DNA from 4 places in the Candidatus Caldatribacterium saccharofermentans genome. Region 1 is predicted to be linked to each of the others. Evidence: riboswitches for the same ligand, from Rfam matches in the RefSeq annotation. Region 1 holds a riboswitch; each other region holds the start of a gene.
The links. A riboswitch is a leader RNA that binds a small molecule or an ion and turns the genes downstream of it on or off. The one in region 1 is predicted to bind cobalamin.

Region 1 (5,306 bases):
CATCGTAAAGGGTAGGATCGGTGTTTTGCAGTGCGGCCAAAAATATTACCATACAAAAACCAAAATACGTCCAGGCCCCAGCAACTATTACCGCTGGAAGGGCAAAACTGGGTTCACCGAGCCACCCTTTGGCTAAGAATCCGAGACCTACAGTCCTCAACACCTGGTTCAGGAGGCCAAACACAGGATTAAAGATCCAGCTCCACACGATAGCTACTATAACTTGGGTAAGAAGGCGCGGGAAGAAAAATATGGCTTCAAACACAGTCCTGCCCACTATTTTCCCAGCGAGGAGTGTAGCAAGTATTAACCCTGGAAAAACCCCAAGCGCTATAATCCCAGCAGTGTACATCACGTTGTTTTTAAAAGATACCCATACTACGCGATCCTTAAATGCCTGGACATAATTAGCAAGAGACACAAAAACCTTTGGCCCCGCTCCGTCCCATTTATAGAAGCTCAAGGCCGCAGAATCCACAATGGGGTACAACACAAATATCCCATAGAGTACCAGAGCGGGTAAGAGGAGCAAATAGCCTATTCTCTCTTCTGCCATGGGTTTATATCTCCTTTGGTGAGGGGATTTTTTTGTACTTCAGTAGCATAGACAAACCTCCTGGTGGGCTGCAAACACAGCCCACCAGGAGGAATCCCTTTCTACTCCAGTTTAAATGTATCGTAGGTTAAACCTTCCTCTCTCCCTTTTTGCCAAAGCTTATCCCACTCTTTGACGAACTCGTCCACCGTTGTCTGCCCCGTGAGTATTTCCGCAACACCAGTTTTCAAAAACTCGAAAGCCTCGGCTGGAGTACCCATGGAAAGACCGGGGACAAATTGAATTTCTTCACTGGAGAGAGCTTTTATTGCTTCTTTCACCAAATAGTGTATGTTCCATCCCGCGATGTCTTCCTCAGACAGTTTCAGAGGAGGAATGGTTGCCGCGACTTCGTACCATAGCTTCGCAGCCTCCTTTGAAGCCATGAGATAGTCGACATAGTCGATTGCTAACTCAGGGTACTTGGTCGAATTGCTGATTACATAGCCAGAACCACAGAAGAATATTGTGCACGAAGGCTCACCCTCCTTTACCCGAGGCCAGAGAAATACACCTATTTCAAAGTCCTTTACATTTTCGATGTAACCGCCTATCATCCAGTTCCCCTCGGGGTGCATGACCGCTTTTTGCTGGTAGAAGAACATGTTCCCCTCATCGTAGCCCAAGGCAACAAAGTTTGGGGGGTAGAAGTTGCGCTTTGGCCATTCAATAAAGGCCTTCTGAAGAGCCTCTCTCACTTCGGGCATATCCCAGCTCCCACCTCTAAACATTGCCTCTTCCGCCTTTTCTTTCCCCAGGTAACTCCACAGTATCGCGGTGGCGAGGTTCGTTTTGGTCCACCAATCCCGGGCAGACCAGGCTATCGGTATGTATCCTGCAGTAAGGGCTTTCTCGCATATATCTTCGAGCTCACTTATACTTTTAGGAGGAGTTACTCCAAGTTTGTTAAAGATGTTCTTGTTATAGTATATAGGGACGTATTCTATCTCATGCCCTACTCCAAAAGTCCTCCCACCAAAGGTGGGGATAGCTTTTGCTCCCTCCACGAGTTTCTGGTTCCATCCCCGTTTTTCCCAAACTTCGGTCAAATCCATGACCAAACCCGCTTTTGCCAAGGGACCAAGAAATGTAATTCCCACTTCCGGGTATATAACATCAGGGCCTGTTCCTGACAGGAGCGCAGGTCGGATCTTATCGGCTATCGTTGCTGCCGGCATGGCACTCCGCTCAACTTTAACATTTGGATGCATCTTTTCAAAGTTTGCATCCATCATATCAACAGCCTTTTTATCACTAGTACCAGTCCATTGGTCCCACACTTTGAGCACAATTCTCTCAGTCTGAGCGCCAGTGCTTCCTGCGATAACCAGTGTGATCACCATCGCTACAGCCGTCATTAAGACACACGGAAAAACGCTTCTTTTAAAAACCACAAAACTCCCTCCCCTCTTGGATTTTATTGGAGAAACGTTCGGTAAAAAGTATAACACCACTTCTACCAAATTTTCAACTAATGAAAAAAATGATAGCGTCAACTTATTGTAGGGATATTTTTGAAAACCCTCTCCATGGTTTCATTTCCTGATCTACCTTCCTTTCCCTCACTCATCCAGATTACAGTCTTTCATATCACAGGAACCCAGGACATATCTTGGGTCAGGGCCTTGAGGGTCATACGCAGAGCACTCACGCTTTGCGCATCACCAGGATGTTGTTATAGACTTCCCGGAACACCTCCTTCCCCCTCTCCTTCTCTTTCTTGATGGTCTCAGGGGAAAGGATGAAGGGAGGAAGTTTCTGCCTTTGGGTTCTCAGGAAGTAGTGCCTGATTGAGCACCTGTTGAACTTCAAAACTCGGAGATATCTGCGGTCCACCCCTTTCCTCCCCCAGCCCATGGGACGATGGGAGAGTCGAGCTGAGAGGATAGGCTTTTGTGGGCTTCGGCACTGATTCGCAATTCCAGCTCTCTATGGTGCCTGGCATTCTGGATTCCCCCGCGAGTTTCCGGAGAGGTAGATGTAGAGGTTTTCAAGGCCTCTTTGGTCTCTGGAATTCTTACCCCGGGAGAGGGCCTTGAGGAGCAAGGCTTCCACTTCCTCCCAGGAACTCTCTTCAACTGCCTTCCAGAGTTCCTCTTCTGAGCCATCCCGGGGCAGGGCTTCTCGGATGCGTTTCCCAAGGTGGAAGCGGTCCAGGATGAAGGTGGCCTTGGGGATGATCTCCAGTCCTTTCTTGGGGAGGAGGCCCCATCACCACAGAGGAAGATCTCCTGTACCGTGTCGAGGTCATAGTGTTCCTCCAGGTACTCGAGGACCTCGAGGAAGAGCTCTTCGGTGTCCTCATAGCAACCGGCAAAGTAGTGGGGATTCTTGAGCTTGGCTCTCCCTGAGCTTGAGACTTCCTTCCCCTCATGGACGTAGAGAGTTTCCCAAGGATTCTGGACTTCTTCCTCCTCTTTCTTCCCTTCTCTTTGGGGGAAAGGACCAGGGCTTCCAGGAGAGAATCAATCCTTTTCTTCCCAAAACCAACCTGGTCGTCGAGGAGGTACAGGTATTCTCTGATGTCTTCGTGTCCAAAGGAGGTTCTTCCTTGGGGTGACATCCCCAAACAGGGTGAGGATGGTATTCATGGTCTCCCAGAGCCTTTCCTCAAATTCCTGGAAATCCATTCCTTCAGGAAATGGAGAGAAAATTCCAGAACTCTCTGGAACTCTGATACCATGGGACCCTACCTCCAGAGTGCTTCCCATATACCAAGTTGGAACCCCCGATAAATTTCCGCTAACGGGGTTTTTCTCTCCCGTCCTCCTTGTAAGAACCACAAAAAGCGCTATAATACAGGAAAAAGTAGAAAAACTGGTTCCCTTCCGTGGTGCCCCTTTTTGGGGAGAATAGGGAAGTCCGGTGAAAGTCCGGCGCGGACCCGCCGCTGTGATGGGGAGGAAGGAGAGCATAGCCACTGGCGAAAGCTGGGAAGGGTCTCCTTCCGAGGAACCTGAGCCAGAAGACCTGCCACGGAAGCGCCAAAGAGGGTGATGGCAAAGCCCTCAGGCATTGCCTGAGGGCTTTTTTCATTTCAGGAAAGGAGGATGCCGATGGAACGGAAAGCTCTGAGCACTTCTTTCCCCCTTCGCCTGAGCCTTGTGGCTACCCTCGTGGCCTTGAGCGTTGTGGGGTCGTTCGTGAAAATCCCCAGCCCCACCGGAACCGTGGCTTTAGACTCCCTTCCAGGATTTTTCGGTGCCCTGTTTTTGGGATACCCTGAGGGAGCGCTCATCGCCTTTCTGGGGCACATTCTGACTTCCCTGAACGTCGGGTTCCCCCTGGGGGCTTTTGTGCATCTTGTGATTGCCCTGGAGATGGCAGGCATTGCCCTGGCCTTTCGTTTTGCCTTCCTGCGGTGGAAGTACCCTGGGGCCGTCCTTGTGGGCACCGTTCTCAACGGCGTCTTTGCCCCGCTGAGCGTCGTCCCCCTTTTCGGGTGGGGGTTCTTCTTCGGTATCCTGCTCTCCCTCCTTGTAGGATCCTTTGTCAACGTCTTCCTTGCCGCCCTTCTTCACCGGGCGTTGGCACGGCGATGAACCGGGATTGCCTTGTGGTGAACACTGGCAAAGAGGAACTCCTCGTGGCCTGTGACGCCCTTGGTGGGATAGGACCAAAACCGGGGGACAGTCTCTCTGTCCCCCTCGAAGTATCCGCTCAGTTCACCGCCCGGGTTGCCCTGGCAGAAATCCTTGCGGCGGGAGGAGAGCCTCTGGCGCTTTCTGTAACCCTGAGTATGGAACCCTATCCCTGGATTGAAGAAGTGCAAAGGGGAATCTCCCGGGAACTCCGCACCATCGGCAAAGAGGATCTCCCCTGCGTCTTCTCTACAGAGAAGAACGTCCCTACCTCAGCCACCGGCCTTGGGATAACCGTTCTTGGCCGAAGAACCCCAAAAAGGGAGGAACCGCTCCTCGAGGGAACCCTGTATGCTCTGGGCGTCCCTTCCTGTGGCCGGGAAGTCCTGGAAAACCTCCATGCTATCGCTGATCTTGCCGACATCCTGCGCCTTCGGGAGGAGTGCCCTGAAGCAGAAATCGTCCCCGTGGGGTCCCGGGGGATTTTCTGCGAGGCCCTGCTCTTCCTCTGGGGAAGGCCGGCCACCCTCTCCCTGAACCCCCACCCCCCGTTTTCTCTCTACAAAAGCTGTGGACCGGCCACTGTCCTCCTTTTTACAAGCACAAAAAACATGGATGAACTTACGTCGTGCTTCCAGAAACCCCTGTGGGTGGTGGGAGAACTCAGGGCACAAGGACGGCCGAGGCCTGAACCTGCCCGTTCTTGAGCTTTTTCAGGACCTCATTGGCCTCCTCAAGAGGATATATCTCGCAGAATATCCGGAAGCGATATCGCCCCGCCATCTCAAGGAGCTCCCGCACATCCTGGCGGGTACTGTTGGCCACACTCTGGATGACCCGTTCCCGGTAGAGGAGTTCATACGGGATTTCAGGAATTGGGGTAGCGTAAATGCCGGCAGCAACGACTTTCCCTCCAGGCGCAAGGTGTTCCAGAGCCCTCCGGATAAGGAAACCGGAGGGAGCAAAGACAATGGCAGCATGGAAGGGCGAGGGAGGGTCATCCTCGGCGCCACCCACAAAGCTTGCGCCAAGTTTTCTTGCAAGCTCTCTGTGATGAGGACTTCGGGTGAAAACAAAGATCTCTTTCCCCTCGTAAAGGCCCATCTGAAGCACAAGATGCGCCGAAGAAC
Region 2 (5,306 bases), 160 kb from region 1:
TTCTCACCTGTCTTGTGCCTGCCTTTCTCCTTGCAGGGGGCATCGTCAGCTTCATCAACCGGGAAGTTATCCTCGAATACCTCGGCGAGAAACGGTCGAAACTTTCCTCGTTCTCCCTGGCCAGCATAGCAAGCTTCTTTGTTGCCGCCTGTTCCTGCACGGTGATTCCTGTTGCCAGTGGTCTCTATTTTGGCGGTGCGACTGTTGGTGTTGCCTTCATCATCCTCTGGGTGGCCCCAGCCACCAATGTCCTTGCCCTCACCTACACTGGAAGCCTCCTTGGAGCCTCTATGGCCTTCGCCCGGGTGGTCGCGGCGATCATCATGGCTTTTCTTGTCGGCAGCATCATGAGCCTCGCTTTCCAGAGAGAGCACACAGTACCCGTGTCTTCCGAAGGAGGTAGTAGTCAGCCAAAAGGTGCGATTCTTGAGAGGCGAAGCGCCTTTCTCCTCTTCCTCGTTCTCCTTTCCCTTCTCCTCCCCAATTACCTCATTCGGAGCGGACCCTACCTCCACAAGGTCATCCTCTGGGCGGCACTGACTGCGATCTTCGCCACGTACGCAAAGCTTGCCTTTCCCCCGAAAGCCATACAGGAATGGCTTCGGGAAACCTTCTGGTTTGTGCGGCTCATCTTTCCCCTGCTTCTTCTTGGTGTTTTCGTGGTCGGCGTTATCGGAAAGCTCCTCCCTGAGACCTGGATTCGTACCTGGCTTGGGGGGAACAGCATCCGGTCCTCCTTCCTTGCCACGCTCATCGGTGCTGTAAGTTACTTCGCCACGCTCACCGAAGCGCCTTTCGTGAGCACCCTTATGAAACTCGGCATGGGCAAGGGACCAGCGCTGGCTCTCCTCCTCACTGGACCCGGCCTGAGCCTCCCCAACTGGCTGGCCATCGCCCGGGTCTTCGGGGGAAAGAAAGCTCTGGTGTACGTTGCGACCATTGTCCTCCTCGGTACAGTGGTCGGCTGGTTTTTCGGGAATTTCATTTTCGCTCCCTGAGGAGGTGGATACCCGTGAACATTGCCGTTTTCGGCATGGGATGCCCGAAGTGCAAGGCAACTGAACACAACGTCCGAGAAGCGTGCAGGGCCCTGGGGATTGATGCAGAGGTGACTCACGTTGCCGACCCCAGAGAGTTCGCTAAAATGGGAGTCCGCATGACCCCTGCCGTGGTCGTTGACGGAACGGTGCTCTTTTCCGGGAAAGTCCCAACCGTTGAGGAGCTCAAAGAAGCCCTTCAAAAACTCCGTTCGTGAGACCATGAAGAAAGCGTCATGCCCTGTATGCCACAGTGAGGGTCAGAACGTTCTGGCCCTCACTGTGAAGCACCTGGTGAGGGAGGCCCTGAGGGACACCGTACACGAAACGACGACTTACCACCTTTGCCTCAATCCACATTGCCCGGTGGTCTACTTTGATGCCTCTGGGAAGACCCTGAAGAAAGAAGACCTCAAGATTCCCGTATGGTACAAGGACGGAGCTTTTCCGAAGTACATCTGTTACTGCAGTCGGGTCACGGAAGAGGAGATACGCTCTGCCATCCGCCAGGGAGCAAGAACCCTAGAAGACATCCAGAGGATGACCGGCGCCGGAAGTAAGGGGTTTTGTCTTACTGAGAATCCTTCAGGACGGTGCTGTCACGGAGAAATCGCAAAAATCCTTGAGAAAGCTTGCAGGGTATCGCCACAGAGCCAGTAGTAACCCTTGAAAGATTCCCCTTCAGAATCTATAATGTTGCAAAAAGTGAATACCGTCCGTTGAGGGTGCCTTAAGGCTTAAAAGGGAAAGCGGTGAAAATCCGCTGCAGCCCCCGCTACTGTATACGGCGACGAATCCCAACCACTGGGGAACACCTGGGAAGGTGGGAGGAGGATGACCCGTGAGCCAGGAGACCTGCCCTCAACGATGCTAACCCTTCGGAGGGAAGGGCAATGGCAAAGATACTGCCCCTCTTTCTGGAGGGGCATTTTTGTTCCTCAAAGGAGGTGGACCCTGTGCGTGTTCTTCTCGTGGCTCTCTTTAGTGCAGCAGGTTTTCTCTTTTGCACTTCCCCCGTGTACGCCATGCACATCTCAGAGGGATTCCTGCCACCCCTGTGGTGCGGGGTGTACTTCGCCCTGAGTGCTCCCCTGGTCTTTCTGGGGTTTCTGCAGGTGCGAAGGATGCAGGATCCCCACACCAGAATGTTCCTTGCCCTGGCCGGAGCGTACATTTTCCTCCTCTCTGCCCTGAAACTGCCCTCGGTCACCGGTTCCTGTTCCCACCCCACAGGGACAGGACTCTCAAGCATTCTCTTCGGTCCTGTGGTCACCGCTTTTCTCTCGTCTCTTGTCCTCCTCTTCCAGGCGCTCCTTTTAGCCCATGGGGGCATCACCACCCTGGGAGCCAACATCCTCTCCATGGGCATTGCGGGACCCCTCACAGGATTCCTGGTGTTCCAGCTCCTGCGAAGATACCGTTTGACTGTGGCCGTCTTCTTTGCCGCCTTCACAGCTGACCTTGCCACCTACGTGGTTACCTCTTTTCAGCTTGCCCTGGCTTTTCCGGGACGGTCTTTCCTCCTCTCCTTCGCCAGGTTCATGGCCCTTTTTGCCGTCACCCAGGTCCCCCTGGCCGTCATGGAGGGGCTTTTGACCGTGGCGCTTTTTGAATACCTCCGGGCCCGAATGGGCGCTGAACTTACCCGTCTGGGGGTGAGGATAGCATGAAGGGGAAGATTCTCCTGCTTTTCCTCTGCTGCGTGGTGCTCTTTTTCGTTTCTCTCCGCCTTGGACAGCACCAGGGAGATCTTGCAGGAGCCGATGAAGAAGCCCAGGCACTCATTCAGGAAATCGCCCCGGATTTCAGCCCCTGGTTCTCCCCCCTCTGGGAACCACCCTCAGGGGAAATCGAAACCCTGATTTTTGCCCTGCAGGCAGCTACAGGAGGGCTCATCATCGGGTACATCCTCGGGAAGCGAAGCACGCACTGATGTTCCGGCACGTTGTGATGTTCGCCTGTGAAAGTCGGGGGCGCACCATGCACCCGGGGGAGAAAATGCTCGTCGTGTTTTTCCCCATCGTCCTTTTGGGATTCTCAAGAAGTGGTGCGCTCCTTGCCGCAAACATTGGGCTTTTCCTTTCCCTCCACCTCTTCTTCCGAACACCCTGGCGGTGGGTCCTGCGCTCCACACTCACCCTCCTGGGCTTTGTCGGTAGTTCCAGTTTTGTCCTTCTTCTTGAATACCCCCTGGATTTCGTCCTCCTTGTGGTCCTCCGCGCCGCTTTCTCGGCTTTCGCCCTGACCTTCTTTCTCTTCACCACTCCCCCGGGGGATATCTTCCTCTTTCTCTCACGCTTCCGGACACTTCGGGAGTTCTGTACCATCGCCCAGGGCATGGAACACTTCATCCTTGTCCTTGAAGAGGAATACCACCGTCTCGTGGTGACCATAGGTCTTCGGGGAGGATTCCGGACCTGGCGCCTTGCCATCCGAAACAGCGGAAAGATTGGAGCACTCCTTTTCAAGAATGCCCTCACCCACTACGAGAGGACGAAAGAAGCTCTTGACTCACGCCTCTTCCCCGGCTTCATCCCCTCCTGGGAGAAGCCATACACGTTCTCAGGGAGGCGCCTTGCCGTCATCCTGGCGTACATTGCCGGTCTGGGCTGCGCTGTAGCCTTCCTTTCATGACCTCAGATAACGTCTTCCGGGTCGAAAACCCCACCCAGAAAGAGGAGCGCTCCCGTCCTGTCATCCCGTATGGCGAAAAAGAAAGGGCGGTTGACCACCATGGTGAAGGTCTCCCCCATTCCCCTCGACACCACCACGGCCGAGGCCGCTGAAGCCTCGGTGCCTTCTTCGTGCACTTCCACAAAAGCCCGGTGCACGACGCTACTTATGTAGGCCTCACCCTCAAGGAGGTTGCAGAAATCCGCCCCGGGCACCAGCGCAGGGCCCATCCCCAGGCGTTTCAGCACATCCCGGAGCTCCTTCGCACCATACGCGAGACGGAACCTGGGCAGGCTCACCGTCCCCTCCCGCTCCCGAAACCCCCTTACCAGAGCCTCCCAGCGTTCCCAGCTCAGGGAACGGATGAAATCCTCAAGGTCTACACCGGGGTCGGGAAGGAAGAGGTACATGCCGAACCGTCCTTCTTTTCCGTAGGGGATGGCCACCGCCTGGAAATCCTCTCCCTTAAGGTACCGATAGACCCCCGACCGGGTCATGAACAGACAGGTTTTCGTTCCTCCCTCGGGAAGGAAAAATGGACCGGGCCTCGTTTCACCCCTGTCGAAAGCCACCGTCCAGGCGCCTCGGAAAAACACTGCACTCGTGACGATCACAAGAGTTTCCGGGTCGATACGCTCGAGAATCTGCTCGATTGTTCCTTTAGTGTGCTCTCGAACCCAGCCGTTCACTGCCTCAAGGGCTCCGGGATGGGCGACGTCGAGCACCCTCACCTCGGCACCGTATCCCTCCCTGCCTGCGGAGAGGAACTCCTCCCTGACCGGCAAACCCTGCCTGACCCAGAGGGCGCAGGCTTTGTGAAGCAATACCCCGGGGTCTTCCTCGTGAAGGCTTCCAAGAAGCGCCGCATGGCCCTCCTGGACTTCCCGAAGCCCAAGACCCTCAAGGCCAAGCGCCAGGGCTATGGATTTCTGGGTTTCCCCACAGGCTCCGGCACAGGTTACGGCCAGAGGCAGAAAAAGGCCAAAAGGCGAGAGGGCGACGTTCCCCGTCTCTTCATCAAGGAGCCTCGAAAACAGACGGAACCCAAAATCCCCCTGGGCAGCAACCACCCGCGCCTGAAGATCCGGGTCATCCCCCGCAAGGGGCAGAATGCCCAGCTGCCCGTCGTTCTCGTTGTAGAAAAACAGGGCACTCTTCTCGTACCGACTGAGCATGAGGAATCCGGGGGTGTAGTGTTTCAGAGAAAAGCGCTGGGGGTTCGGTTCAAACTCCGGGTGAGCCCATCCCCCCACTTCGTGCTGCCAGCAGGTGCCGTCAAAGGAGAAGTGAGAGACCTCCACCGGAACACCTTCTGAGGCCAGAACCTCGACCTCCGGCCCTCCCAGCCCCCGCAGGATGCCAAGACCCGGGATGCGTTCCTCCTGAAGGAGACGGGAACCGGAGAAGGTCACAGCCCCAAGGTAGCCGTCGTTCTCGTTCCCCACAATGAGCCCGAGCCGCCCATACCGGGCCACGAGGAAGAAGAACATCCCGTAGTGGGGGATGCGGTACCGTTTGGGATTCTCCTGAAACTCAGGACGGGCATAGCCGGCAACCTCGTCGTGGAGGTATGCTCCTTCCGCCCAGAGGCCCACC
Region 3 (5,306 bases), 960 kb from region 1:
GTGGTGACGTTTCCTCGCAGCGGTACAACGTGGAGGTCGGGTCGCTTCTTGAGAATCTGCACGGCGCGTCGAGGACTCCCTGTGCCAACAGAACTTCCCGGAGGGAGCTCCAGGAGTTTCTGGCCGCCTTGGGAGACCAGGCAGTCTCTTGGGTCCTTTCGGGGGAGAATGGCAGCGAGGGTGAGTCCCGGGGGAGAAGTTGTGGGGAGGTCCTTAAGGCTGTGCACCGCGATATCGATACTCCCCTGAAGGAGCGCTTCCTCGAGTTCTTTCACAAACATTCCTTGGATTCCGGGGAAGGTCGAATCGTGCCGTATATCTCCCCTGGTTTGAATCGTTACCACTTTGATAACTGCAGAAGGAAGGATATTCTGCAAAGCGGCAACAACCTCTTCGGTCTGTTTGAGGGCCAGTATACTCCCACGGGTACCGACACGAATGACCTGCTTCATCTTTCCTCCTCAAAGAACCGTCGCACCTGTTCGGCCGTTTTGCAGAAGAGTTTCCTCCGCACCCATTCCATGTGCTTGAGGAGTAGTAGCTCCTGTTCGTCGCGGTTGCAGGTCTGAATGATTGCTCCTCCTGCTTCTAAAAAGGTTTCCTCAAAGCAGCGGGCGATATTCCGGATGATGGGGTCAGCCCGGAAGCCTCGCCATTTTCGCAGGAAGCGCTCGACCTCTTCCGCGATCAATGCTTCGAGGTGTTCGGACTCCTGAGCGAAGGGCAGGGTTCGTTCCCGGGCAAGATTGAGGAAGGTCTCAAGGTCCAGGAGCTTCTTTCCTTGAGCCAGCGCCGGGTCGATAGCTCGGGGAAGAGCAAGGTCAACGAGCACTTGAGGAAGGGCTGCTTCGTCAAGGTCTTCAGGGGCAAAGAGATGACGAGCTGAGCCTGAAGTGCACACCGCTGCGTGGGATTGGGCGAGGACTTCTTTGAGCACGCTTTTCTCTGCAATCGCCACGAAGGGCTTTTCCTGGGGAATGTGGTGGAGGTGCCGCGAAAAGACGAAGATTGTTCCTGCTTTTCGGGAGAGGAGTGTCCCGGCGACGGAGCGCCCCAGGGTCCCCCAGCCGAGAATACAGACGCTTTTCCCCTCAAGGGAGCCCAGAAGTTCTTCAAGTACCTCGGCGACAAGGGAACCGAAAGACCTCAACGCCTGTTCTCTACGGAGGGATCTCCGGACTTTTTTCCCCACTCGCAGGGCGTCCTGAAAGAGGGCGTTCAGGAGTTTGTTGGTGTGGCCGTTCCGGTGAGCCTTCTCCCAGGCTCGCTTCAGCTGCCCCAGGATATGCACCTCACCACGGAGGGCCGACTCAAGGCCTGCGGCAATTCGAAAGAGACGCCGAACAGCATCGGCGTTCTCAAGGTAAAACACACAGGTTCTGTAAGGGCCAGGGAGGGGGAAAAGGCGCTGAAGGAGGTCCTCTCTCCGGAAGGATTCTTCTTCTACTGTACCGTACACCTCAAGTCGCTGGCAGGTCTCAAGGAGGACAAAGGCAGAACACCCGGTTTCTCTGAGGATTCCCAGAAATTCCCTCTCCGGAAGGGCCAGGTAGCGCTCCCGAAGGACAAGGGGGAGGCGCTCATCGACCCCGGTGGCAAAAAGGAGCGCTTTTTTCACTTTTCCCTCTCTCCGAGGTACTCGCTACCCCGAGAGGGAACATCCATACCTTTCCACTCCTTCCTCGTCGAGCGCGAGTACAGAGTTCTCTGTGCAGGCAGGTCTCCTGACTGAGGTTCATCGTCCTCTCCGCCTTCCCGGTTGCCCAGTGGCATAGAGGAGGGGACTCCCCATCACAGTGGCGCGACCGTGTGGGAATTGCACCCACTTCCCTTTTCAGCCCCAAGGGGCACCTGCACGGGAAAAATTATACCAGAGTAGAGTCCGGCAGGCGAGTCCTTGACATTGTCTGTTATAATGGAAAATGATAATATTTTTCATTGAGGTGAAGGACTTGCCGGAGAGCTGGAAAGATGTTTTCCATCGCTTCAACAAGAAAGCGACACCCTCGCGCCGGGCCATTCTTGAGGTGTTTGAGGAAAAAGGGCAGCACCTCTCTGCCGAGGATGTGTACGAGCATCTGAGGGCAAAGAAAAAGAAAGTCGGCATAGCAACGGTGTACCGGAATCTTGACCTTCTCCTGCGCATGGGGATTCTCCGAAAAGTCAACTTTGGCGATGGCAGGGAACACTACGAGATTTGCCGTACGGCACAGTTCCACCACCACCTGATCTGCACCCAGTGCGGTCAGGTTGTGGACTGTGAGGGGATGACCCAGGAAGAGGAGCAGTTCTTGCAGCGTCTGCGAAAGGAGTTCGAGCAGAAACAGGGATTTGTCGTTCACTCCTATCACATCTATTTCTACGGTTTGTGTCCGCGTTGCCGGTGACATCCGAGGGGGGCTGAGACTGTGGAAGACATCCGTTCTCTGGTGGAGATGGAAACCGGTGGAAAAGGAGAAATTGTCCGGATTGATGGTGGGGAAGGGATGGTGAGGAGGTTATGGGTTCTCGGAGTCGTGCCCGGGAAGAGAATCGAAAAGGTCAGCTCCATTATCGGCAAGGGACCGGTTGTCATTCGTCTGGGGCAGCAGGAGATCGCCCTGGGCAGAGGCATAGCCCAGAGGATTCTCGTGCGGGTAGAACACTAAGGCGAATCGTCCTTGCGGGAAACCCCAATGTCGGGAAAAGCGTTATTTTCACCCAGATAAGCGGTGTCTACGCTTTTTCCTCAAATTATCCGGGGACAACAGTGGACTTTTTGCGGAGTTACGTGGAACACGGAGGAGAATTGTACGAAATCATCGATGCTCCGGGCACGTATTCCCTTGAAGGGATAGCTGAGGCCGAGCGTATTGCCGCTCGTCTTGTGGAAGAAGCGGACATTGTCGTCAACGTGGTGGATGCGGGAAACCTGGAACGCAATCTCTACCTCACCTTTGAACTTGCGGAAAGGCAGAAGCCTATGGTTGTGGCACTCAATATGTGGGATGAAGCAAAGAAGCAGGGTATCGACATCGACCTCAAGGCCTTAGAGGGCACCCTCGGAGTTCCCGTGGTCCCGGTTGTTGCGACCACCGGGGAGGGCATCAAAAACCTCCTTGCGGCCCTCCAAAAGGCAAGAATCCCTCACTTTGTTTCCCCTGACCACACACGGCGCTGGGAAGAAATCGGCAAGGTTATCAGCGAAGTGCAGCGGTTTTCATACCGTCGTCCCACCTGGCGGGATACGCTGCAGCGGGTGACCCTGCTTCCTGGAGCTGGATTGCTCTTTGGCTTTGTGGTCCTTTTGGGGATGTTCTTTTCCGTTCGCTTCATCGGTGAAGGTCTCATCCACCTCCTTGACCCGCTCTTTGAGCAGTACTACCTCCCTCTTCTTGAGCGTCTTGGGGTCGTGCTTTCCCGGTATCCCCTCTGGTATGAGATACTTATCGGAAAGCCTGTGGACGGCCACATTGACTTTGAGCTGTCTCTTGGTCTTCTCTCCACAGGGGTTTACGTGTCTTTGGGAGCTGTTCTCCCTTATGTTCTGGCCTTCTACTTTGTTCTGGGTCTTCTTGAAGACGTGGGGTACCTGCCCCGTCTTGCGGTGTTGCTCGATGGGTTCCTGCACCGCCTGGGACTCCACGGATATTCTGTTGTTCCCATGCTCCTTGGGTTGGGGTGCAATGTTCCCGGTATCATGGCCACACGGGTTCTGGAGAGTGAAAAGGAACGCTTTGTGGTGACGGTGCTCGTTGCCATTGGCATTCCCTGCTCGGCCCAGCAGGCACTCATCGTGGGTGCCCTTGCACCCCATGGCGTTGCTCCAGTTCTTGTTGTTTACGGGACACTTTTTGCTGTGGTGGTTTCCCTTGCACTGCTTTTAAAGTACCTGGTGCCGGGGTTTCGCCCTCCGCTCGTCTGCGAGATTCCCCCCTACCGCCTGCCCTTCCTGAAAGCGGTGCTCTCCAAGCTCTGGGTTCGTCTCCGGGGTTTCCTGCGCGATGCTTTACCCATTGTGTTTCTGGGGACGTTCATCGTGAATCTCCTGTACCTCACGAACGCCTTCCCTGCTCTTGCCCGGTTTGTGAGTCCCTGGCTTTCCCGAATGCTGGGACTTCCTCCTGAGGCGATTCTCGTCATCGCCCTGGGGGTTTTACGAAAGTACATGGCTATGGGGCTTCTTTTGCCTCTGGGTCTTTCAGTCAAACAGCTGGTCATTGCCAGTGTCGTGATTTCCCTTTTCTTCCCCTGTGTGGCTGCCTTTGTGGTGGTGCTCCGGGAATTCGGGTGGAAACGGCTTTTTGAGGCCGTTGCCATTATGCTTTCTTTTGCCTTCATTGTGGGAAGTCTTCTGAACATGCTCCTTTGAGGAGGGTTTGCGGGATGCGGCGGTACGTTTTTGGTGATACAGGATGCTTCTGCTTTGGTGGTCACTTCTTCTTCCCGGGTTTTGGCCCCTGCTTCTCGTGCCTTACTCAGGAGGAGGAGCTCGAACTCCTTCGGGAAGAGGCAGAGTTCTTGCGCCGACGCCTTGCCTGGATTGAACGGCGGATTGAGGAACTGGAGAAAGAGAAATAACCGGAGTTCTTGCCGCTCTGTCAGACGCTTGAGGTATAATAGGAAGACTCTCTGTTAGGGGTGAGCGCAGTGGTTATTGTTGTCCATGGCGGCATTTGCGTTGAAGAAATTCCCGATGTTTTCGAGCCCCTGTACCGGGCCTGTATCTTGGGAATGGAAACCCTGCAGAGTCAGGAGGCGGTTGACGCTGTGGAAGAGGCAGTGAAGGTCCTCGAGGATGACCCTCGCCTCAACGCAGGAACAGGGGCCTTCCCCAATCTCCTGGGAGAGGTTGAGATGTCTGCAAGTATCATGAAGGACGACCTCTCCTGCGGTGGGGTTGCGGCAATAAAAAACGTTCGGCATCCTATCTCTGTGGCCCGGGCTGTTATGGAGAGGACTCGCCATGTGCTCCTTGTGGGTGAGGGGGCAAACCTTTTTGCCCGTCTTCTGGGCTTTGAGGAATACAACCCGGTGGCGGAGCTCACCATAAGGACCCTTGAGAAGTCCATCGCGAAGGCATCGCAGGAAAAGGACTCCATTTACCATTACTACCTGAAGAGAGCCCGGGAGAAACTCCGAAGACTCCACCTCGGAACGGTAGGGGCGGTGGCCCTTGACTGTTCTGGGCGGATTGCGGCGGGAACTTCAACCGGAGGAGTGGAAATGCAGCTTCCGGGAAGGGTAGGGGATTCCCCGATTATTGGTTGCGGAACCTTCGCCTGGGAGTGGGGTGGAGTTTCCATGACCGGAGAAGGAGAAGGTAT
Region 4 (5,306 bases), 300 kb from region 1:
GATTCGAACCTCTGACCCCTTGCTTGTAAGGCAAGTGCTCTCCCCCTGAGCTATTCGCCCACCATTTTTCATTATACCACACTCAGACGCTGCCAAAACCAGCGTGGTACTCAAACCGAAAGCCGTGCCTTTCTGCAGCCTCTGCGAAAGCCTTTCGAATTGCCCCATAGTCAAATCGGTACTCATACTTTGCCCCGAAGAGGTTCGATTGCTCCTCAATGGTGCCGCTTCTTGGGCCGGGAGTGACCCGCGTGACCTCCTTTGTAACGCCAAAGCCCTGGATGTCCTCACCGGAGGCAATTCCCGAACCCCGTTCTTGCAGCATTTCGGAGAAGTGGAGCACTTTGGCACTGTCATCGATGCGGAAGCGGGCAACGTACTCAAGGCGGTCTTTCCGCAAAAACCCCCTTCGTTCGGCAAGAGTCACGGTGAGGGTGAAAACACCTCGCTTTTCCTCGAGTTTCCCCGAGAGGTCCTGAGCAAGTTTTTCGATGTCCTCGCAAAGCATCGCATTGCCTTCTTTCTGGGTGTAGTGTTCATTGTACCACAGAGTGTGGTATACTTACAGTGGTTCGTTTCAGGTGGACGTGGTCCTTAATAGGGAAGCCGGTGGGAATCCGGCGCGGTCCCGCCACTGTGACCGGGGAGCAGGGTGCATGTGCCACTGGGGAAACCCGGGAAGGCGCGCCTTAAGCGATGATCCGGAAGCCAGGAGACCTGCCTGAAGCGCATCCCAACCACTCTTCGCGGAAAGAGGAGGTGGGAAAGTGTCCTGGACTCCGCCCCAGGCATGGAGCATAGCCCTCCCTCTCCCCCTCCTCCTTCGCGAATTCTCAAGGGGGTATGGGCGATGAGGCGAAGAGTTCTCCTTCTTGCTGTTTTTTGCTCTCTCTTCCTGCTCTCTTCGGCTTTTGGGCTTGAGGTCACCGACGATACTGGGCGAACGATCACTTTGTCTTCCCCTGCAGCGCGGGTCATTTCCCTCACCCCGGCGAACACCGAGATCGTCTTTGCCCTGGGGGCGGAGGGAAGCCTTGTGGGGGTCACGACGTACTGCGATTACCCTGAGGAGGCGAAGAAAAAGGAGAAAATCGGGAGCATCACCGAAGTTGACCTTGAGGCAATCGTTCGCCTTGACCCGGACCTTGTGCTTGCCGGGTCCCTGACGCCTCCTGAGGTCATTGAGCGGCTGACCAAACTCGGGTACCCGGTGTTCGTCCTTGACCCAAAGTCTATTCCCCAGGTCATCGAAAGCATCCGGAAGGTTGCTCTCCTCCTTGGGAAGGAAAAGGAAGGAGAGGCCCTGGCTCAAGCCATGGAGAGGAACGTCCAGGAAGTTCAGGCCAGGGTTTCCGGTCTTTCTGAGGAGGAAAAACCCCGGGTGTTCCACGTCATCTGGCACAACCCTCTCTGGACGGCGGGGAAGGACACCTTCATCCATGAGTTCATCACCCTCGCTGGAGGGAAAAACGTAGTAGAGGACCTCTCGGGGTACGTGACCCTCGACCTTGAAGAGCTCCTCCGCCGGAATCCCGATATCATCACCGTGGTGAGCGCCCACGGGGAAAACCTCCCCTACAACTTCATCGTCTCCGATACACGGCTCAAAGTCCTCCAGGCGGTACAGCAAGGCCGGGTATTCGTGGTCGACAGCGACATCGTCTCCCGTCCTGGTCCCCGGATAACCCAGGCTCTGCGCATCTTTGCCTCCATTATCCATCCGGAGATTTTTGGACCGTACCAGTCTTCGAAGGAGTGATCTCGTCTTCCTCAAGAAGCTGCCATTCGGCGTATCCTTCCTTGCGCAAGGGAAGCCGCGCTCCGGTGAGGACCACCCGCTGTTTTGTCGGATGCGTTGTGACGGTTATGTAGGCCCGGACGAGATTCGCGATGGTGGCTTCTTGAAAGGTCAGGGTAGTGCCATCCTGGAGGACGATGGTGGTGCGGAGGTGTTTGTGGCCTTCAGGAATCTCCAGGACAATGGCTTGAATGTCCTCGTTCCGGAAAACCAGGGATTGCCCGCTGGGCATACTCTTCTCCTCCCTTCTCTTTTGGGAGTATAATCATGAGCCATGAAGCGGCGGAAGAGGTTCCGAAAACCTTTTCTTCTTTTTGGCTTTATTGCCCTTTGCGGGGTGAGTTTGTTTGTCGCCCAGGGGGTGGGTCAGGGACGGTATGCGCTCTCCGATTCTCTGGCCCTCTTCTATCCTGAGGGACTTTCCCCGAGTGAGCGGACCATCCTCTTTGCCATCCGCCTCCCCCGGGTGGTCCTTGCCCTTCTTGTGGGGGGAGGACTGGCTCTTTCCGGAACCGTGCTCCAGGGGCTTTTCCAGAATCCTCTCGTTGACCCCTATATCCTCGGCGTGAGTTCAGGAGCAGCCTTTGGGGCAGTGGTGGCGATTCTGACCAGGGTGTACTTTGGCCTTTTCACCGTTCCGCTTTTCGCTTTCCTGAGTGCCCTGGGGACGGCGGTTCTCGTCTTTCGCCTTGCCCGGGTGGGACGGAGGATTCCCCTGGAGACGCTTCTTCTCGCAGGGCTTGCGGTGGGCTTTTTCTTCTCCGCCCTCATCACCCTCGGGATGTTCCTTTCGGGAGAAAACCTCCACCAGGTAGTCTTCTGGACCATGGGAGGGTTCTGGAACCGGGGGTGGGAGGAGGTCAAGATGGTGCTCCCCTTCTTCGCCTTTGCCGTCCCCTTTCTCCTTTCTTTTGGGCGGGAACTCAACGCCTTTCTTTTGGGCGAGAAAGCTGCTGAGAGCCTGGGGGTGGATGTGGAGCGCTTTAAGCGCTGGGTCCTTTCTGTGGTGTCGCTGCTTGTGGCAAGCTGTGTGGCCACAAGTGGCGTCATCGGGTTTGTGGGACTCGTGGTGCCGCATATCCTGCGGCTTCTTGGGTTTCAGGACCACCGGGTGCTTCTGCCTTTGTCTTTGTGCGCCGGGGGCGCAGTGCTCCTTCTTGCCGATACCCTGGCCCGGAGCATCATCCACCCTGTGGAGCTCCCCGTAGGCGTGGTGACCAGCCTCCTTGGGGCGCCCTTTTTCGTGTACCTCCTCCGCCAGAGGAAAAGAGGCTTATGAAGCCGTATCTTGAAGCCGTGAACGTTTCCTTTGCTTACCACGAGGGTGAGAGCGTCCTGAGTGGCGTGACCTTCGCCCTGGAGCGTGGGGATTTTGTGGGTGTTCTGGGACCCAACGGTTCGGGGAAGACGACGCTCATCCACCTTCTGGCAAGGCTTCTGCCGGTGGCAGAGGGCACCGTTTTTCTTGAGGGGCGGGATATCGCCACCTTCCCCCGCCGCCTCTTTGCCCGCAAGGTCGCGGTGGTGTTCCAGGAAATCCCGGGGCGCCTGGACCTCCCCTGTTTCGATGTGGTCATGATGGGGAGGATTCCCTACCTTTCTCGTTTTCGCAAAGAGACGAAGGCCGATGAAGAAGCCGTGCTCTGGGCCATGGACGTGACCGCAACGCTTCCCTTTGCCGAGGAGCCCTTCAGCGAGCTCTCTGGGGGAGAGAAACAGCGGGTGCTCATTGCCCGGGCCCTGGCCCAGAAACCCGAGCTCCTTCTCCTTGATGAGCCCACGAGCCACCTCGATGTGGCCCATGAACTTGAAATCCTGAACATCCTGCAGGGTCTTGTCCGCCTGGGCATCACTGTCGTTGCCGTGTTCCACGACGTGAACCTGGTGGCCCGGTTCTGTGAAAAGGCGTTGCTTCTCAAAAAGGGTCTGCTTTGCTCTTTTGGGAAAGTCGAAGATGTCCTGCATGAGGCTACCTTAGAGGAGCTCTTCGGCGTGCCTTTCGGGAAAGTTCCCCATCCCCTGTCTGCCCGCCCGATCTTTATCCCCCTGGGGAAGAGGGTCCTGAAGGAGCGAAGAGGGCGGATCCACCTGGTCTGTGGTGGGGGGAGTGGCATCCCTGTTATGCGCCTCCTCTCCGAAGAGGGGTTTTCGGTGAGCGTGGGGGTGGTGAACCGGTTTGATTCTGACGAGGAGATGGCCGAGCGCCTTGGATTTACGGTGGTACGGGAAAAACCCTTTTCCCCCATTGGGGAGGAGGCGCTTAGAGAGGCCTTAGAGCTTGCCCGGGGGGCCGATGCAGTAATTGTTGCCCCCACCTTCTGGGGGTGGGGCAACGTCGCCAACCTCGACCTTGCCCTGCAGCTTAGGGAGGAGGGGAAGCCGGTATTTGTATTTGCGGAAACCCTGCGGAAAGATCGGGACTACACCGATGGTGAGGCCCAGAGGAAGCTCTCTGAACTTTGCGCCCGGGGGGCCGAGGTTGTGCACCACCTGCGGGAACTCCTCCAGGCCCTGGAGCGTCGCTTGTGGTATAATGCTTGAAAAGGTGAAGGAGGAGACGGCCATGCAGCGGAGGGGTTTGGTGGTTCTTGCGGTTGTGCTTTTTGTGGGGAGTATAATGGGCCTTGCCCGTGCAGAGGTTCTCCTTCGTTTCACCCTCCATCCTCAAGTGTACATCTCCATCCCCCGTTCGGCGGACGTCTCTGTCTCTGTGGATCGGGGAGAGGGTGCGACCTACGATATCGGTGATCCCGTCACCATTCGTTTTCGGGCAACCCGGGATGGCTACGTGAACCTCATCGATTACCTCCCAAGCGGCGACGTGCAGGTTCTTGTGCGGAACCGGTTTGTTCGCGCCGGCATCAGTGAAACGTACACGAAAAACGTTACGGGTCCGGGAGGGACCGAGCGGCTTGTGGTGCTCCTTACCCGGAATCCCGTCTCGGACGGGGACCTCGAGCGTTTCATTCAGGCGCCGCACCAGGCGGGGCGTATCTTCCACGCCCAGTACGCGACCGACCGGACGCATTTCCAGGTGGTGGCCCGGATGGAGGGAACAATCCTCACCCTGGAACCTCAAACGGTTCAGATTGGTCCCTCCAGTGCCCTTGTGTTCACCGCCTCGCTTTCGACCGCTTCGGGCCAACCCCTTGGGGGGCAGGAACTCGTCTGGTCGACAAGCAGTGGTTCTCTGGCCACAACCCGCACCGTGACCGATTCTCGCGGAATGTCCCGGAACACCTTTTACGCGCCGTCCTTTTCAGGAACGGTGACTGTGGAAGTGCGTTTCCCGGGTGGTGTTCGCCTTGCCCCTTCTTCGGCGGTAGCTACGGTTGAGGTGGGCCAGAGGATTGTCGAGACCTACCTTAGCCTTGAGCCGGCAAAGACTGTTCTGGCCTCAGGGGAACGGATACGGATTGTGGCCTATCTCCGGGACCGGGAGGGACGAGCCCTGGCTGGTCGCACGATTGAGTGGGAGGTCCCTCAGGGAACCCTGAGTGCACCCTCC

Region 2: linked by a shared signal. The riboswitch ahead of ACPT9Q_RS08150 (energy-coupling factor ABC transporter permease) and the one ahead of ACPT9Q_RS07355 (ECF transporter S component) in region 1 are both predicted to bind cobalamin.
Region 3: linked by a shared signal. The riboswitch ahead of ACPT9Q_RS00875 (hypothetical protein) and the one ahead of ACPT9Q_RS07355 (ECF transporter S component) in region 1 are both predicted to bind cobalamin.
Region 4: linked by a shared signal. The riboswitch ahead of ACPT9Q_RS05870 (helical backbone metal receptor) and the one ahead of ACPT9Q_RS07355 (ECF transporter S component) in region 1 are both predicted to bind cobalamin.

Annotation. Positions count from the first base shown of each region.
Region 1 covers NZ_CP187957.1:1,450,158-1,455,463, reverse strand. The annotation lists gene ACPT9Q_RS07385 (carbohydrate ABC transporter permease) at 1-556, opposite strand, end outside; gene ACPT9Q_RS07380 (ABC transporter substrate-binding protein) at 658-1,989, opposite strand; gene ACPT9Q_RS07375 (hypothetical protein) at 2,243-2,431, opposite strand; gene ACPT9Q_RS07370 (hypothetical protein) at 2,525-2,752, opposite strand; partial or broken gene ACPT9Q_RS07365 (hypothetical protein) at 2,857-2,976, opposite strand; gene ACPT9Q_RS07360 (hypothetical protein) at 3,152-3,451, shown strand; cobalamin riboswitch at 3,410-3,587, shown strand; gene ACPT9Q_RS07355 (ECF transporter S component) at 3,646-4,137, shown strand; gene ACPT9Q_RS07350 (AIR synthase related protein) at 4,134-4,883, shown strand; gene ACPT9Q_RS07345 (zinc-binding alcohol dehydrogenase family protein) at 4,840-5,306, opposite strand, start outside.
Region 2 covers NZ_CP187957.1:1,606,286-1,611,591, reverse strand. The annotation lists gene ACPT9Q_RS08165 (permease) at 1-998, shown strand, start outside; gene ACPT9Q_RS08160 (MTH895/ArsE family thioredoxin-like protein) at 1,013-1,255, shown strand; gene ACPT9Q_RS08155 ((2Fe-2S)-binding protein) at 1,260-1,697, shown strand; cobalamin riboswitch at 1,744-1,914, shown strand; gene ACPT9Q_RS08150 (energy-coupling factor ABC transporter permease) at 2,063-2,707, shown strand; gene ACPT9Q_RS08145 (energy-coupling factor ABC transporter substrate-binding protein) at 2,704-2,970, shown strand; gene ACPT9Q_RS08140 (energy-coupling factor transporter transmembrane component T family protein) at 2,970-3,671, shown strand; gene ACPT9Q_RS08135 (serpin family protein) at 3,674-5,306, opposite strand, start outside.
Region 3 covers NZ_CP187957.1:155,367-160,672, reverse strand. The annotation lists gene hemC (hydroxymethylbilane synthase) at 1-452, opposite strand, end outside; gene ACPT9Q_RS00875 (hypothetical protein) at 449-1,618, opposite strand; cobalamin riboswitch at 1,698-1,870, opposite strand; gene ACPT9Q_RS00870 (Fur family transcriptional regulator) at 1,944-2,387, shown strand; gene ACPT9Q_RS00865 (FeoA domain-containing protein) at 2,409-2,648, shown strand; gene ACPT9Q_RS00860 (FeoB small GTPase domain-containing protein) at 2,654-4,351, shown strand; gene ACPT9Q_RS00855 (hypothetical protein) at 4,366-4,560, shown strand; gene ACPT9Q_RS00850 (isoaspartyl peptidase/L-asparaginase) at 4,621-5,306, shown strand, end outside.
Region 4 covers NZ_CP187957.1:1,154,641-1,159,946, forward strand. The annotation lists tRNA gene ACPT9Q_RS05860 (tRNA-Val) at 1-60, opposite strand, end outside; gene ACPT9Q_RS05865 (hypothetical protein) at 83-508, opposite strand; cobalamin riboswitch at 563-739, shown strand; gene ACPT9Q_RS05870 (helical backbone metal receptor) at 851-1,759, shown strand; gene ACPT9Q_RS05875 (hypothetical protein) at 1,713-2,030, opposite strand; gene ACPT9Q_RS05880 (iron chelate uptake ABC transporter family permease subunit) at 2,073-3,077, shown strand; gene ACPT9Q_RS05885 (ATP-binding cassette domain-containing protein) at 3,074-4,339, shown strand; gene ACPT9Q_RS05890 (DUF4384 domain-containing protein) at 4,362-5,306, shown strand, end outside.